DNA from 4 places in the Halobacillus sp. B23F22_1 genome. Region 4 is predicted to be linked to each of the others. Evidence: riboswitches for the same ligand, from Rfam matches in the RefSeq annotation. Region 4 holds a riboswitch; each other region holds the start of a gene.
What was found. Region 4 has a riboswitch for thiamine pyrophosphate ahead of thiC (phosphomethylpyrimidine synthase ThiC). Riboswitches for the same ligand answer to the same signal wherever they lie in the genome.
Positions count from the first base shown of each region.

Region 1: it holds a riboswitch for thiamine pyrophosphate, as region 4 does, so the genes downstream of both, ACGTNH_RS17635 (thiamine phosphate synthase) here and thiC (phosphomethylpyrimidine synthase ThiC) in region 4, are expected to answer to the same signal.
Region 2: it holds a riboswitch for thiamine pyrophosphate, as region 4 does, so the genes downstream of both, ACGTNH_RS02100 (acetylornithine deacetylase) here and thiC (phosphomethylpyrimidine synthase ThiC) in region 4, are expected to answer to the same signal.
Region 3: it holds a riboswitch for thiamine pyrophosphate, as region 4 does, so the genes downstream of both, thiT (energy-coupled thiamine transporter ThiT) here and thiC (phosphomethylpyrimidine synthase ThiC) in region 4, are expected to answer to the same signal.

Region 1 covers NZ_JBIEKE010000003.1:535,332-538,475, reverse strand. The annotation lists gene ACGTNH_RS17645 (3-dehydroquinate synthase II domain-containing protein) at 1-306, shown strand, start outside; gene ACGTNH_RS17640 (YueI family protein) at 392-838, shown strand; TPP riboswitch at 968-1,080, shown strand; gene ACGTNH_RS17635 (thiamine phosphate synthase) at 1,188-1,784, shown strand; gene thiO (glycine oxidase ThiO) at 1,781-2,911, shown strand; gene thiS (sulfur carrier protein ThiS) at 2,895-3,098, shown strand; gene ACGTNH_RS17620 (thiazole synthase) at 3,102-3,144, shown strand, end outside.
Region 2 covers NZ_JBIEKE010000001.1:419,596-422,739, reverse strand. The annotation lists gene tenA (thiaminase II) at 1-312, opposite strand, end outside; gene ACGTNH_RS02100 (acetylornithine deacetylase) at 312-1,601, opposite strand; TPP riboswitch at 1,688-1,792, opposite strand; gene ACGTNH_RS02095 (metallophosphoesterase) at 2,038-3,078, shown strand.
Region 3 covers NZ_JBIEKE010000002.1:908,615-911,758, reverse strand. The annotation lists gene ACGTNH_RS12425 (universal stress protein) at 837-1,262, shown strand; TPP riboswitch at 1,332-1,432, shown strand; gene thiT (energy-coupled thiamine transporter ThiT) at 1,512-2,087, shown strand; gene ACGTNH_RS12415 (phospholipase D family protein) at 2,190-3,144, shown strand, end outside.
Region 4 covers NZ_JBIEKE010000001.1:152,210-155,353, forward strand. The annotation lists gene ACGTNH_RS00790 (cell wall hydrolase) at 1-236, shown strand, start outside; gene ACGTNH_RS00795 (GNAT family N-acetyltransferase) at 444-887, shown strand; TPP riboswitch at 987-1,101, shown strand; gene thiC (phosphomethylpyrimidine synthase ThiC) at 1,280-3,025, shown strand; gene ACGTNH_RS00805 (hypothetical protein) at 3,097-3,144, opposite strand, start outside.

The sequences.
Region 1 (3,144 bases), on a different contig from region 4:
AAAACCTATTATCTTCATGAGTTAACCCCGGGTGAGAAGCTGATACTTTCGGGTGAAGAAGAGCGGGAGGTTGCAATTGGGCGAGTGAAAATAGAGAAACGTCCATTTGTAAGAGTGGAGTGTAAAAGCAGCGATGGAACGATTTCAGCCACTTTGCAAAACTCCTCCAGTGTTTATTTACAAGAGGAAAGCGAAGGAGAAATCTCAATATTGGATGTAAAAGAGGGACAAAAAGTGATGGGATTACGAGACGAGCCAGGACGGCATTTAGGTCAGCGAATTGATGAAGAAATTGTGGAGAAATAGATGAAAGCACCTCTCCTTTCATGCTTTTTTGAATGGACTATGATTTAGGATGGATAATAGGAACAGAGCAGATGAGGTGATTATGATGAAGAAAACAAATGTAGATGAATATTTGCAAGAAGGAATATACGGGACCCGACAAACGAAACCAGGGGAACGTAAAAGGTACCTGGGCACTCTCCGAGAGCGTATCATTCTAATATTAATGAAAGGCCAGGTGATGCAAGAGGCCGGGATTGAAGAGTTGTCCCAGGAAATGAAGCGGCATAAGGATGCCAAGCTTCTGTTGAATGGAGAAGTAAGCTACCGTTTCCGCAAACCCTATAGACAATTGGCAGACCAACACTCTATTCATCACACCGAAGTGTCCAATCAGGAGTCAGATACAGATATCGGAGCTATCCTTTACGTGGATTATGCAATAGAAAAAGAAAACATCCACATGAAAAAGAAAAAAGAAGTTAAAGAAGTAGAAAATAAAAACAGTGGAGTTAAAGGGTTTCTGAAGTCACTGTTTAAAAGCTCTAATTGATAGAACAGTCGGCCGAGCTTTAGTAAGAAGTAGGTCTTAAGTATCAATAGGTGAAAAGTTGAAGTTTTTAATAGACCGAGGATGATAAATAAGGTAAAGTAAATACCAAATCATTTCCAAAATTTAATAGTGATGCACTAGGGGTGCCTTTTAATTAAAGGCTGAGATCAAAGTACAACTTTGGGACTCTTTGAACCTGAACTGGCTTCAATACCAGCGGAGGAAAGTGACCGAATGACTGACGTAATATAGAGTGATCTATATTCTACACGTTCTTCTATCTAAGCTATGCCACTTTCCTATCCTGGAAAGTGGCATTTTTTAAAGTCTAAATGGAAGGAGGGACGTAATGAGGCTTACTGCTGTAACGAATGGTCGATTGGAAAAAACTCACTTGAGAAAGGTGATGAAAGAAATGGCGCCGTTCGTTGATGCCATTTTAGTAAGAGAAATGCAAAAATCTCCTCAAGAATATCTGACGTTAATAAAAGAATTAATAGCTGAGGGGATACCAAGGGAGAAACTATGGATTCACAGTCGTGCAGATATCGCCTGTATGACGGGTGTTCATCAACTTCATCTCCCGGAAAAAGGTATCACGGTTAAGGAGGTGAAGGAATCTTACCCATTCTTAAAGGTAGGGCAGGCTGTTCATTCTTTATCGGCCGCGAAGCAAGCGGAGGAAGAGGGTGCAGATTATGTCATGTTCGGTCACATTTTTCCTACGGATAGTAAAAAAGGGAAAAGGGCGAGAGGATTGGAAGAATTGAAGGAGTTGACTTCTACTCTTCGTATCCCTGTCATCGCCATTGGAGGTATTACGGTTGAGAAAGTGAAGGATTTACATGCAGTACACGCGAAGGGGGCGGCTGTGATGTCAGGAATTATTAACGCATCTGCCCCTGCTGAAGCGGCTCGACAATACCAAAAGGAGGCTAAGACTTGAAGAATAACCACTGCGATGTGTTGATTATTGGCGGCGGTATTATCGGTCATTCGATTTCTTGTTATTTAAATAAAAGCGGCGTTCACGCAGCTGTAGTGGAGAAACAAGCGAGTGGAGGAAAAGCCACACAAGCTGCAGCAGGTATGCTTGGTGTTCATACGGAAAATGAAGGCGTCGGAAAGTATCATCAATTTTGTGAAAAGAGCAGGGATATGTACACGGGATTAGCTCAAGAATTAAGGGAGCTTACGTCTATTGATATCGGCCTTTCACACTTTGGAATGATGGAAATCGCTGTAAAAGATGAAGAGAAAGAAGCTTTACTTTTGAAAAAATCAACTTTTCGAAACTTGGAATGGCTGGAAACTCCAATAGATCGTATTCCTTCTCTTTCGGACAAAGCATCAGGCGCGCTATTTATGAAAGATGATGGCCATGTCGAGCCGCGTCAAGTTTGCGAGTCTTTTAAACGAGCGGCATTACTGTATGGCGGGGATTTGCTGGAGGATCGTACCGTCTTGCGTGTTAAAAATAATCAAGGAAGTTTCACTGTTCATCTAGATAGCTGTTCACTTACGGCCGAGCATGTTGTGGTCGCATCCGGAGCGGAAAGCGGCCAGTGGTTTGAAACGACAGGCCTGCCTAATCCTATCGTTCCGACAAAAGGTGAAAGTTTTTCGATAAAATTGCGAGAAAACTATTTTAACGAAGCTTTATTTTTCCGCGATTTTTACGTCGTTCCAAAGCCAGATGGACGCTGCATTATTGGGGCTACCTCGAAGCCTGACGACAAAACTACAAATACGTCAGTGGGCGGGCTATCCAGTCTCATGAACCTACTGTTTTCCCTATTCCCGGAGTGGAAGGAGGCAGCTTTTCAAGACTTCTGGTCTGGGATCCGGCCAGGTACAGAAGATGGGGTCCCGGTTATAGGAGAGCACCCTTTCATTTCGAATCTATACTTTGCAACGGGCCACTACCGAAATGGTATTCTTTTAGCTCCGGCTACGGGGCAGCTTATCGAAAAACAGATCACAAAGAAACCGATTGATCCCTCCATCCAAGAACTGTTTTCCCCAAGCCGCTTAGCTGAGAAAGGAGAGTGGACTTATGAATATTCAAGTTAATGGTCGTTCGATAGAGTTTCCAAAAAACGAGGCGACGATTGCTGAGCTGCTGGAAAGCTATCACATTCAAAAGAAGATTTCAGTCGTAGAGCATAACAAAGAAATAGTGAAGAAAACGGACTATGAACACACGAAACTAGCCGATGGTGACCATTTAGAAATCGTCCATTTTGTAGGAGGAGGATAAGTAATGTTAAAAATTGGAGAGCACACCTTTCAGTCACGCCTAATGC
Region 2 (3,144 bases), 270 kb from region 4:
GGGTTGTGTGTGTTCCAGTTCTTCTCGGCCAATTCCAATTCTTTCTGCATATCTTCGATGAAGTTCCATTTCCTCATTCAATGTAGAATGCAGCATCTCCGCAAACATCGTCATCGTTTTTAATTGATTTGCTTTTACACTTCCTAAAGCAAAAACCCGGCAATAATCAATTAAATATAAATAATCCTGTTTCATGAAGAACTTAAACTTTTCAAGTTCTAAGCTTCCATCACCAATACCTTTCACAAAAGGGTGTTCGAGATACTGATCCCATATCGGCTTAGCTTTTTCGTAAAGTCTATCAGTAAACATTATGTTTCATCCTTTCTTTCTAAATGTTGAAACCAGTCAAATAAAAAAGCAATCATCGTTTTCGTAAATCGCAGAAGCTGTTTCCTTTCAAGTGATTCATTAACAGCATGGGCTTGATCTAGTGTGCCCGGCCCGTATAAAACTGTTGGAATGCCTGCTTCTGATAACCATCCTCCATCTGTTACAGTCGGAGACATTGAATAGCTTACCGGGACGTCATGTATAAAATGATGAGCTTCAGCTAACCTTTGAACCCCGTTATGACTAGTGTCTACTGAAAAGGCAGGAAAGATTTCCCCCTTCTCCTCAATCATTGACGAGCCACCCCAAGAAAATTGAGGGGGATGGTCCTTTAACCAGGGATCGGCTTTTGCTGCATAAGTGATGTAATCTTCAATTTCACGGATCACTTCCTCATAATGTTCTTCAGGATAATAATGCACCGTAATCCATAGTCTGCATCGATCTGCTACGAATGCAGGGTGCCGTCCTCCTTCAATAACGGCTGGGTTGATCGTGTTTGAACCCGGGGGAAAACCGGGACTAGATTTAGTTATCGCCCAGTGCTTTTCAAGATCCTGCAAAGTATTAATCACTTTCATCATTTTTTCAATCGCACTCGCCCCATGCAGTCCCCCGCCAGCGTGGGTCATAGAACGTCTGCTTGCATCATGAAACGTGTGAGGACTTTCAACGGTTATCCATCCTGTAATTACGCCTCCCTGCCCTTGAATATTACAATCACTTGTATCTACGACCACAGCTAAATCAGCCTGATAGCCTCTTTCGCAACAAGACTTAGTCCCGGCTTCTCCCACTTCCTCGCCAACGACAGATTGGAAATAAATATTTCCATTAGGTTCAATTCCCCTTTCGTGAAGCAGCTTCATAGCAAACAGAACCCCGGCCATCCCACCTTTCATATCGGCTACTCCGCGTCCAAATACTTTATCTTTCGTCACTTTACATTCAAACGGGTCATACGCCCAGTTCTCATTCTTTTCGATAGCTGCTACATCAAGATGGCCATTGATGATGAGACTTTTGGCTTGACTCTCCTGTCTGCCCCTCTTCGTACCTACCACGATTGGATCTCCAGGGTAAAGGTCCCAGGAATCAATCGTAAAATCGAGTTCTTTCAATTGATGAACGACATACTCTTGTGCACTCTCAGCATTTCGCGCAGGTGGACTTAAAGTTGGATATGCTACCAAATCAGTTAATAATCGCAGCAGCTCGTCTTCCCTTCTGTTCACTTCCTGCAGTAATTGTGATAACTCATTATTCATATAAAAACTCCTTTTTTCACGAAAAAAGCCCGCTCCTGAAAAGAAGGAGCGAGCTTTTTCATAAGAATTTCAAATGGTATGTAGAGTGACTGCCCGCTTCACTTCCCTACGCTAGTATGATCTAGATCAGGTTATAAGAGTCAAAGCTTCCTGCTTTTCTCAGCCGAGTTGCGGCTCCCCTAGTGAAGAATTTGAATTATTTTATTAGTCATTATTAGAACACATTCCTGCCAAAATAACAAGAAGGCTTATCGCACAGTTAACTCCCCGATCACCTAAACTCTTATCTGTCTAATAATTTATCTGACTTCGCATAAGAAACCTTACAAAAAGAAAAACTACAGATTAAGCATTTCCATTATTTCAATGAAATGAAAATGAAGTGCAACTTACCACATTTAACAACAAGAACACTACTTAAACTGGAGGGATAGAAGTGGGTAAGAAATCAAGAATTGTGATGACCGCTGCACTCTGTATTGTTGTCTTTATTTTCAATTTCTTAATGGTCAACGTTGCCTCCGCCCCTTCCCTCCCGGATACTGCTCATAAACCAGCAAACGGAAGCTATCAAATGGTTAACCAGCCGCTTGAGAAACAAACGGATGATGACTATACGTTTGTCTGGATGTCAGATACGCAGTATTACTCAAAACGGAATCCGCACATTTATAAAGCCATGGTGAACTGGATTGCAGAGAAGAAAAACGAACTTTCCATCCCTTATGTCATTCATACTGGCGATATCGTCCACAATTGGGACGATGAAACTCAATGGAAGCATGCCGCTGACTCAATGAATGTACTGGAAAATGAAGACATACCATATGGAATGTTGGCAGGTAACCATGATATCGATTTAAAAAACAAAGACTATAGTACATTTTCGAAGTATTTTGGACAATCCCAATTTGAGAATCACTCTTACTATGGTGGTTCGTATAAAAACAATCGAGGACACTATGATATATTAAACGTTAATGGCAATAATTTTATTATGATATACATGAGCTGGGGAATTGACCAAGAAGAAATTGACTGGGTCAATAAAGTATTACAGAAATACCCGGAGCATACAGCTTTTCTTAACCTCCATCAATATTTATTACCAAATGGAAAACGGAGCCGACTCGGGGAAAAACTATTTGAACAAGTTATTACACCTAATGAAAATGTAGCTGTTACTCTCAGTGGTCACTATTACGGTACAGCCTCAAGGGTCGACACGATTGATGATAATGGTGACGGCATGCCAGACCGCAGCGTTCACCAACTATTTGCTAATTATCAAGGAGGACCGGATGGCGGCCAAGGATATATGCGCTTACTGCATGTAAGTCCAGAAGAAAACAAAATTTATGTGAAGACCTATTCCCCCTACATGGATAACTATAATTATTACGATACTGAAGACTATCCAGGGAAGGATGAATTTGTAATTGAACTTCCACTGAATGAAAGTAATGATCCAACATAATAAATCTGCGATATACCTGAATTACGCATACAATCATCCGAACGATTCTATTGAAATCCGTTCGGT
Region 3 (3,144 bases), on a different contig from region 4:
TCATCTTGTATAGAACCCTTAAAGTTAAGTGAAACGACTCCTTTGCCGCGGGCGAATGGTGTGCCTTTTCGGGCTGTATTCCGCCCTCCGGGATTACACCTTATTCCCATTTCCTGCAGGATTCTCGCCGTTTCCTCAATCATTTAATCAAGCTGTGTTCTTATGAAAGCAGCGTCTGCAAAAGGCCATTCACATTACAAAGGTTATTCCATTTTGGTCAGAGGAACGGAAAAAGTGCCGGCCCCTGCGGGAGGAGCAGACAGGAGAGGCACCGGAAATCGCAGTCGAGCAGACTTTCGGCCTGCCCGGCGGAAGCGGCGCTTTTTCCTTTTCTCCAGACTAATGTAGGAACCATAAGAGACAACGTGTACATCTAACCAGGCTTTTTCAACTACCTGTAATACAAGTTGGTAGAGAGGACTATAAATGATCTGTTTGTGGTTTAATTTATAAAATGACTTGCCAAGAAGGATTGAGAACGCCTTTTCTTACCTGAAATCCTCACACTACCAGTTTTTTTATTGCTCCTTTCATCACCCGGGAAATAATTGGCTTTCTCACCTTTCCTTCTCATGCGTCTTAATAGATTATTGGATGAAAAAATCTGTTTTGCTCCCTGCCTGTATACTAACAAATAGAGGAAAATATTAAGCAAACAATTGCGAATGAAGAATTTCTACGGAGAGAAACCATACCGTCTGATAGAGTTAGAAAGACCGCATGGCATATGATAGAGACGTAAATCGATCCTTATTATGGAAATCACCAATATCAATGATACGAGTATTCATTATTGAGTGAAAATTAAGTATAATGAAGGTGAGGAGGGGGTTGTCATGAATAAAAAAATACTCGTACCTTTTGACGCATCACCTAGTTCGCTCCGTGCTCTTCAGTATGCCGTTCCGTTTGCGGAAGAGGTAGGATATGAATTAATCATTTTAAACGTGCAGTTCGACTATAATACGAGAAATGTTCGGAAATTTGCAGGGCAGCATCAAATCAAGCAGTACCAGGAAGAGGCTGCACGACAATCCTTTGAAACAGCGGAAGAATATTTAGCTGACTATGAGGTGACTCCTACCTTTAGAAAAAGGATAGGGATTCCCGATCAAGTCATTCTCGAAGAATCAGCAAATGAGGACGTTCGTTTAATTGTAATGGGAACGCGGGGAGTAGGACGTGTAAAAGGCGCCATCCTTGGGAGCGTAAGTTATAATGTGCTGCAATCTACTAAAGTTCCTGTTACCATTGTGCCCTGACTGTAAAGTTTGTCAGGATTCTAAACATCATTTATAATGACCATATAGCAAGAAAAGCAAACGAAATATGAAGCCTTCAAGGGGAGCCTCAGTGCTGAGAGTGAACAATATGTTCTGACCCTTCGAACCTGTCAGTTAATACTGGCGTAGGGATGGTGGCTTTTTTGATGGCGATGCACGGGATTCCTCCATCAGGAAGCTTCCCTTTGGCATTGCTTTTTTTGTGTCTTTAAAAGGAGAGATGCAAACATGAGAAACATACGAGTGTTATTTTTAGTAGAAGCGGCCATTTTTTCTGCTTTAGCCATATTATTGGATGTTTTACCGTTTTTATCATTTAAGTTATGGGCCCAAGGTGGATCAGTTTCATTTGCAATGGTACCTGTGTTCATTATGGCTTTTCGCTGGGGCGTAAGTGGAGGGGTCACCACAGGCCTGTTGCTGGGCTTCTATCAAATATTAATCGGCGCTTATATTGTTACACCTGTTCAGACCATTCTTGATTATATTGTAGCTTTTGGTGTTATTGGACTGGCCGGTATGTTTGCCAAGCCGGTTTGGGAGGCAGCAGCTGCACGGCATTACAAGCGGTTAGTCACCTGGATTGTCATAGGGGCATTCGTAGGCAGCTTATTCCGCTTTATAGGCCATTTTATCGCTGGAATTGCTTTCTACGGAACAATGGCGCCTGAAGGCACACCCGTTTGGCTGTATTCTTTAACGTACAATGGTGGCTACATGCTTCCCACATTTATTTTATGTTCGATTGTATTAGGGTTATTATTTGTTCAACGACCATCTCTGCTAATACAGCGAGCATCATAATCAGGCAGTTCGCGCTACCCGTGGCGCGGCCTGTTTTTTTATTCCAGGTTTCGTCGTTTCCTATTTAGTGAATCATATAAGATAGCTAAGAGGGGGCACGAGATGAAAAAACTAAAAAACCTACATAAGAAAAAGTGGTTTTGGGGGCTTGTTGGATTTAATATTATTCTTGCGTTTGTTATAGCCTTTCACACGTCGTGGAAGAGTCTTCCTGAAGGGATGGCTTACGAAGGCCAATACCGCAACGTAGAGGATGTCGAATTTTATAAAGATTTGACTTATGAAGACGAAAATGGAGAAGTCGTTCATGAACTCGAAATATTCGAGGAGATGTTTGATACGATCGCAGAGGCGGAAGAATTTATCGTCATCGATATGTTTTTATTCAATGGATATAGTGATGATGGAGAAAAATTTCCAAACATAGCTGAGGAACTGACCGATCGTTTAATTGAACAAAAAGAAGAGCATGAAGATTTACAGGTCGTCTTTATTACTGATGAAATTAACACTGTTTATGGATCCTATGAATCAGAAGAAGTCGATCGATTGCGTGATCACAATATTGATGTCGTCCTCACGGATTTAAATCGCTTGAGAGATTCTAACCCCGTGTATTCAAGTATATGGAGAGTGTTTTTCAGCTGGTTGGGCACGAGTGGAGATGGATGGATTGCTAATCCATTTGCTAGTGAGGCCCCTGACGTCACCCTGCGCTCTTATTTAAAATTATTAAATGTAAAAGCTAATCATCGAAAAGTGCTTGTCACTGAGGATGCAGCGATGGTATCCTCTGCAAACCCCCACGATGAGAGTGGATTTCATGAAAACGCAGCTTTTAAAATGACCGGTCCCATTATTAAGGACATATTAGAAGCTGAAGAAGCGGTCGTTCGTTTCTCTGGAGAAGCTGATTATCCAGAATATGAGAACATGGATTTTGGTGAAGAAGAAGGTGCTCTGGAAGTTCAATACATTACCGAGCAGAAAATAAAAAATGCCGTACTCGAAGAGCTGGAAAAAGCAGAAGAAGGAGATCGTGTATGGCTTGGTATGT
Region 4 (3,144 bases):
TCGAAGCTGTGCAGAAGGGGAACTTATTTTACAATAGAGCGAGGTCTGTAGAGAAAAGGCTGGCGAGAAAAAATTTAGAATTTTGGCGGCAGCACCCAGCGAAATACGCTCTTTGGTATTTCAATCCATCTGGACCCTGTCCTCCAACATGGTACGGCCAGCCGTTTGCCGGTCAGTTTAAAGAGCATTGTTACTATGAACCTGAAGCCGGCACTTGCGCCAGTGTTTATAGGTAAAAGAAAGGCATTGCCAGTAAGGATAAAAAACGTATGGCAGCGGGGCGGTTCCTGCCCTGGATGCAGAGGCCAGCCTGTCCGGGCTGGTCTCTTTTTATCGGGAGAAAAGGAAGGGCTGGTTGGCGTTAGTTCATTTAATTTTTGAAATCAACTTTGTTGTTATTTTGCCGCGGATCTCTTATCTTATTTAAAAAGGAGAGACTGCCAATGGAAATCTATCAAGCTTCAATCGACGATTTAGAAGGCGTAGCTGACTTATTTAATTTATACCGGGAATTCTATGAACAAGACACAGATGTAAAAGGTGCCGCGTCATACATAAAGAATCGGCTGGAAAACAAGGATTCTGTAATATTTGTTGTCAGAGACAACCTTAAATACGCTGGGTTTACCCAACTGTATCCCACTTTTTCTTCTATTTCTATGAAGAAAGCATGGATATTAAACGATTTATATGTCGATGCAGGGGCGAGAAATCAAGGCGTAGGGGAGCTGCTTTTACGTCAAGCGAAAGAATATGCAGAGGAGACGGGGGCTTGCAGCATCAGTTTGAGCACAGCCCCGGATAATTTTTCTGCGCAAAGGCTTTATGAGAAAAATGGATATGTACGGGATGCTCAGTTTTATCATTATGAGTTATTGATAGAATAAAAGAGTGAAGAGATGAGAAATATTTACTAATTTAGAAGCAGATTCGAAAAGGTGTTGGCTGTTCGTGAACGTTCATGTATACTGAAGTCAAATTGAATAGAAAGTAACTAGGGGAGCCCAATGAGCTGGGCTGAGAGGGGAACGCTGTGAAGTTTCTTGACTCTTTGGACCTGATCTGGATCATGCCAGCGTAGGGAAGTTCGGTCGTACCAAACGAGTAATACAACTTCTGTATACATAGTTGCCGGGTCCATTTGTAATGAATGGAACCCGGCTTTTTTATTTGCTTTGCTTTAGCTATGTGTCTTGGCGTACCAGTCTTGTCCTTTATTAAATCAAAAAGGAGAGATTGATGTTGTCACCATCTTCATTGAAAAGAGAATATTTCGATTATGTCCAGCTTTACTGGAAGTCACAAGGTTTACGTGCAGGGTTCAAGGCCCGACATTCAAGTTCCCATGCGGGAAATTAACCTGAGTCCTACGACAGGTACATTCGGTAATGAAGAAAACCCTCCGCTTCGTGTATATGACACCAGCGGACCTTATACAGACCCGGAATGTACCATTGATGTTACGAAAGGTCTGTCTCCTCTGCGAAGCGAATGGATCAACGAGCGGGGAGATGTTGAAGAATATGAAAAAAGGGAAATCAAGCCTGAGGATAATGGATACAAAAGCATGGATGATCCGCGGGCTAATGACAAGGTGTTTCCTGAATTAAACCGTAAACCCATTCGAGCCAGGAAAGGGAAAAATGTCACCCAGCTTCATTATGCGAAGCAGGGGATCATTACGCCTGAAATGGAATTTATCGCGATAAGAGAAAATATGGAGCCGGAATTTGTCCGGGATGAAGTCGCGCAGGGGCGTGCAATAATCCCATCCAATATTAATCACCCGGAGACAGAGCCGATGATTATCGGGCGGAATTTTCACGTTAAAATTAACGCCAATATTGGAAATTCTGCGGTATCATCTTCCATCGAACAGGAAGTAGAAAAAATGACCTGGGCGACACGCTGGGGCGCGGATAACATTATGGATTTATCAACGGGAAAAGACATCCACACAACCCGGGAGTGGATTATTCGAAATTCATCCGTCCCGGTCGGCACCGTCCCGATCTATCAGGCACTGGAGAAAGTAAACGGAGTAGCAGAAGATCTGACGTGGGAAGTGTATCGTGATACGTTGATTGAACAAGCCGAGCAGGGTGTTGATTACTTTACGATTCATGCCGGCGTTCTTTTGCGGTATGTGCCGTTGACGGCCGACCGTTTAACAGGGATTGTATCCCGCGGCGGGTCGATCATGGCCCAGTGGTGCCTCTATCACCACGAGGAGAGCTTTTTATACACCCACTTTGAAGAGATCTGTGAAATTATGAAAGCCTATGATATCTGCTTCTCCTTAGGCGACGGGTTACGGCCCGGCTGCATAGCTGATGCCAACGACGAAGCCCAGTTTGCAGAATTAGACACGCTCGGTGAGCTGACCAAAATAGCGTGGGAGCACGATGTGCAGGTTATGGTCGAAGGACCGGGTCATGTCCCGATGCACCTGATTAAAGAGAATATGGACAAGCAGCTGGAAGTGTGTGAAGAAGCCCCCTTTTACACGCTTGGGCCATTAACAACCGATGTAGCGCCTGGCTACGACCACATTACCTCTGCGATTGGAGCCGCCATGATTGGCTGGTACGGCACAGCTATGCTTTGTTATGTGACGCCAAAAGAACATTTAGGCTTACCAAATAGAGATGATGTGCGTGAAGGAGTCATTACGTATAAAATTGCAGCCCACGCAGCCGATTTGGCCAAAGGACATCCAGGCGCACAGAAGCGCGATGATGCCCTGTCCAAAGCACGATTCGAATTCCGCTGGAGAGATCAGTTTAATTTATCTTTAGATCCGGAACGAGCGATTGAGTATCACGATGAAACCCTCCCTGCCGAAGGGGCAAAAACGGCACACTTTTGTTCCATGTGCGGACCGAAATTTTGCAGTATGAGAATCTCTCAGGATATCCGGAATTACTCTAAAGAAAATGAACTGTTTACGATGGAGGATATCGAAAAGGGGATGAAAAAGAAAGCGGAGGAATTTAAGAAATCTGGAGGGAATATTTATCAATAAATAGATTTATAGGGGCTGATCGGCTGGAGAGCCGATCAGCATTTTTCATCCAACCTTGAGCATCAAGGTTTTTAGAGGGTGTGAAACTGCCCGTGATTATGGTTCTCGTTTTTCGATCC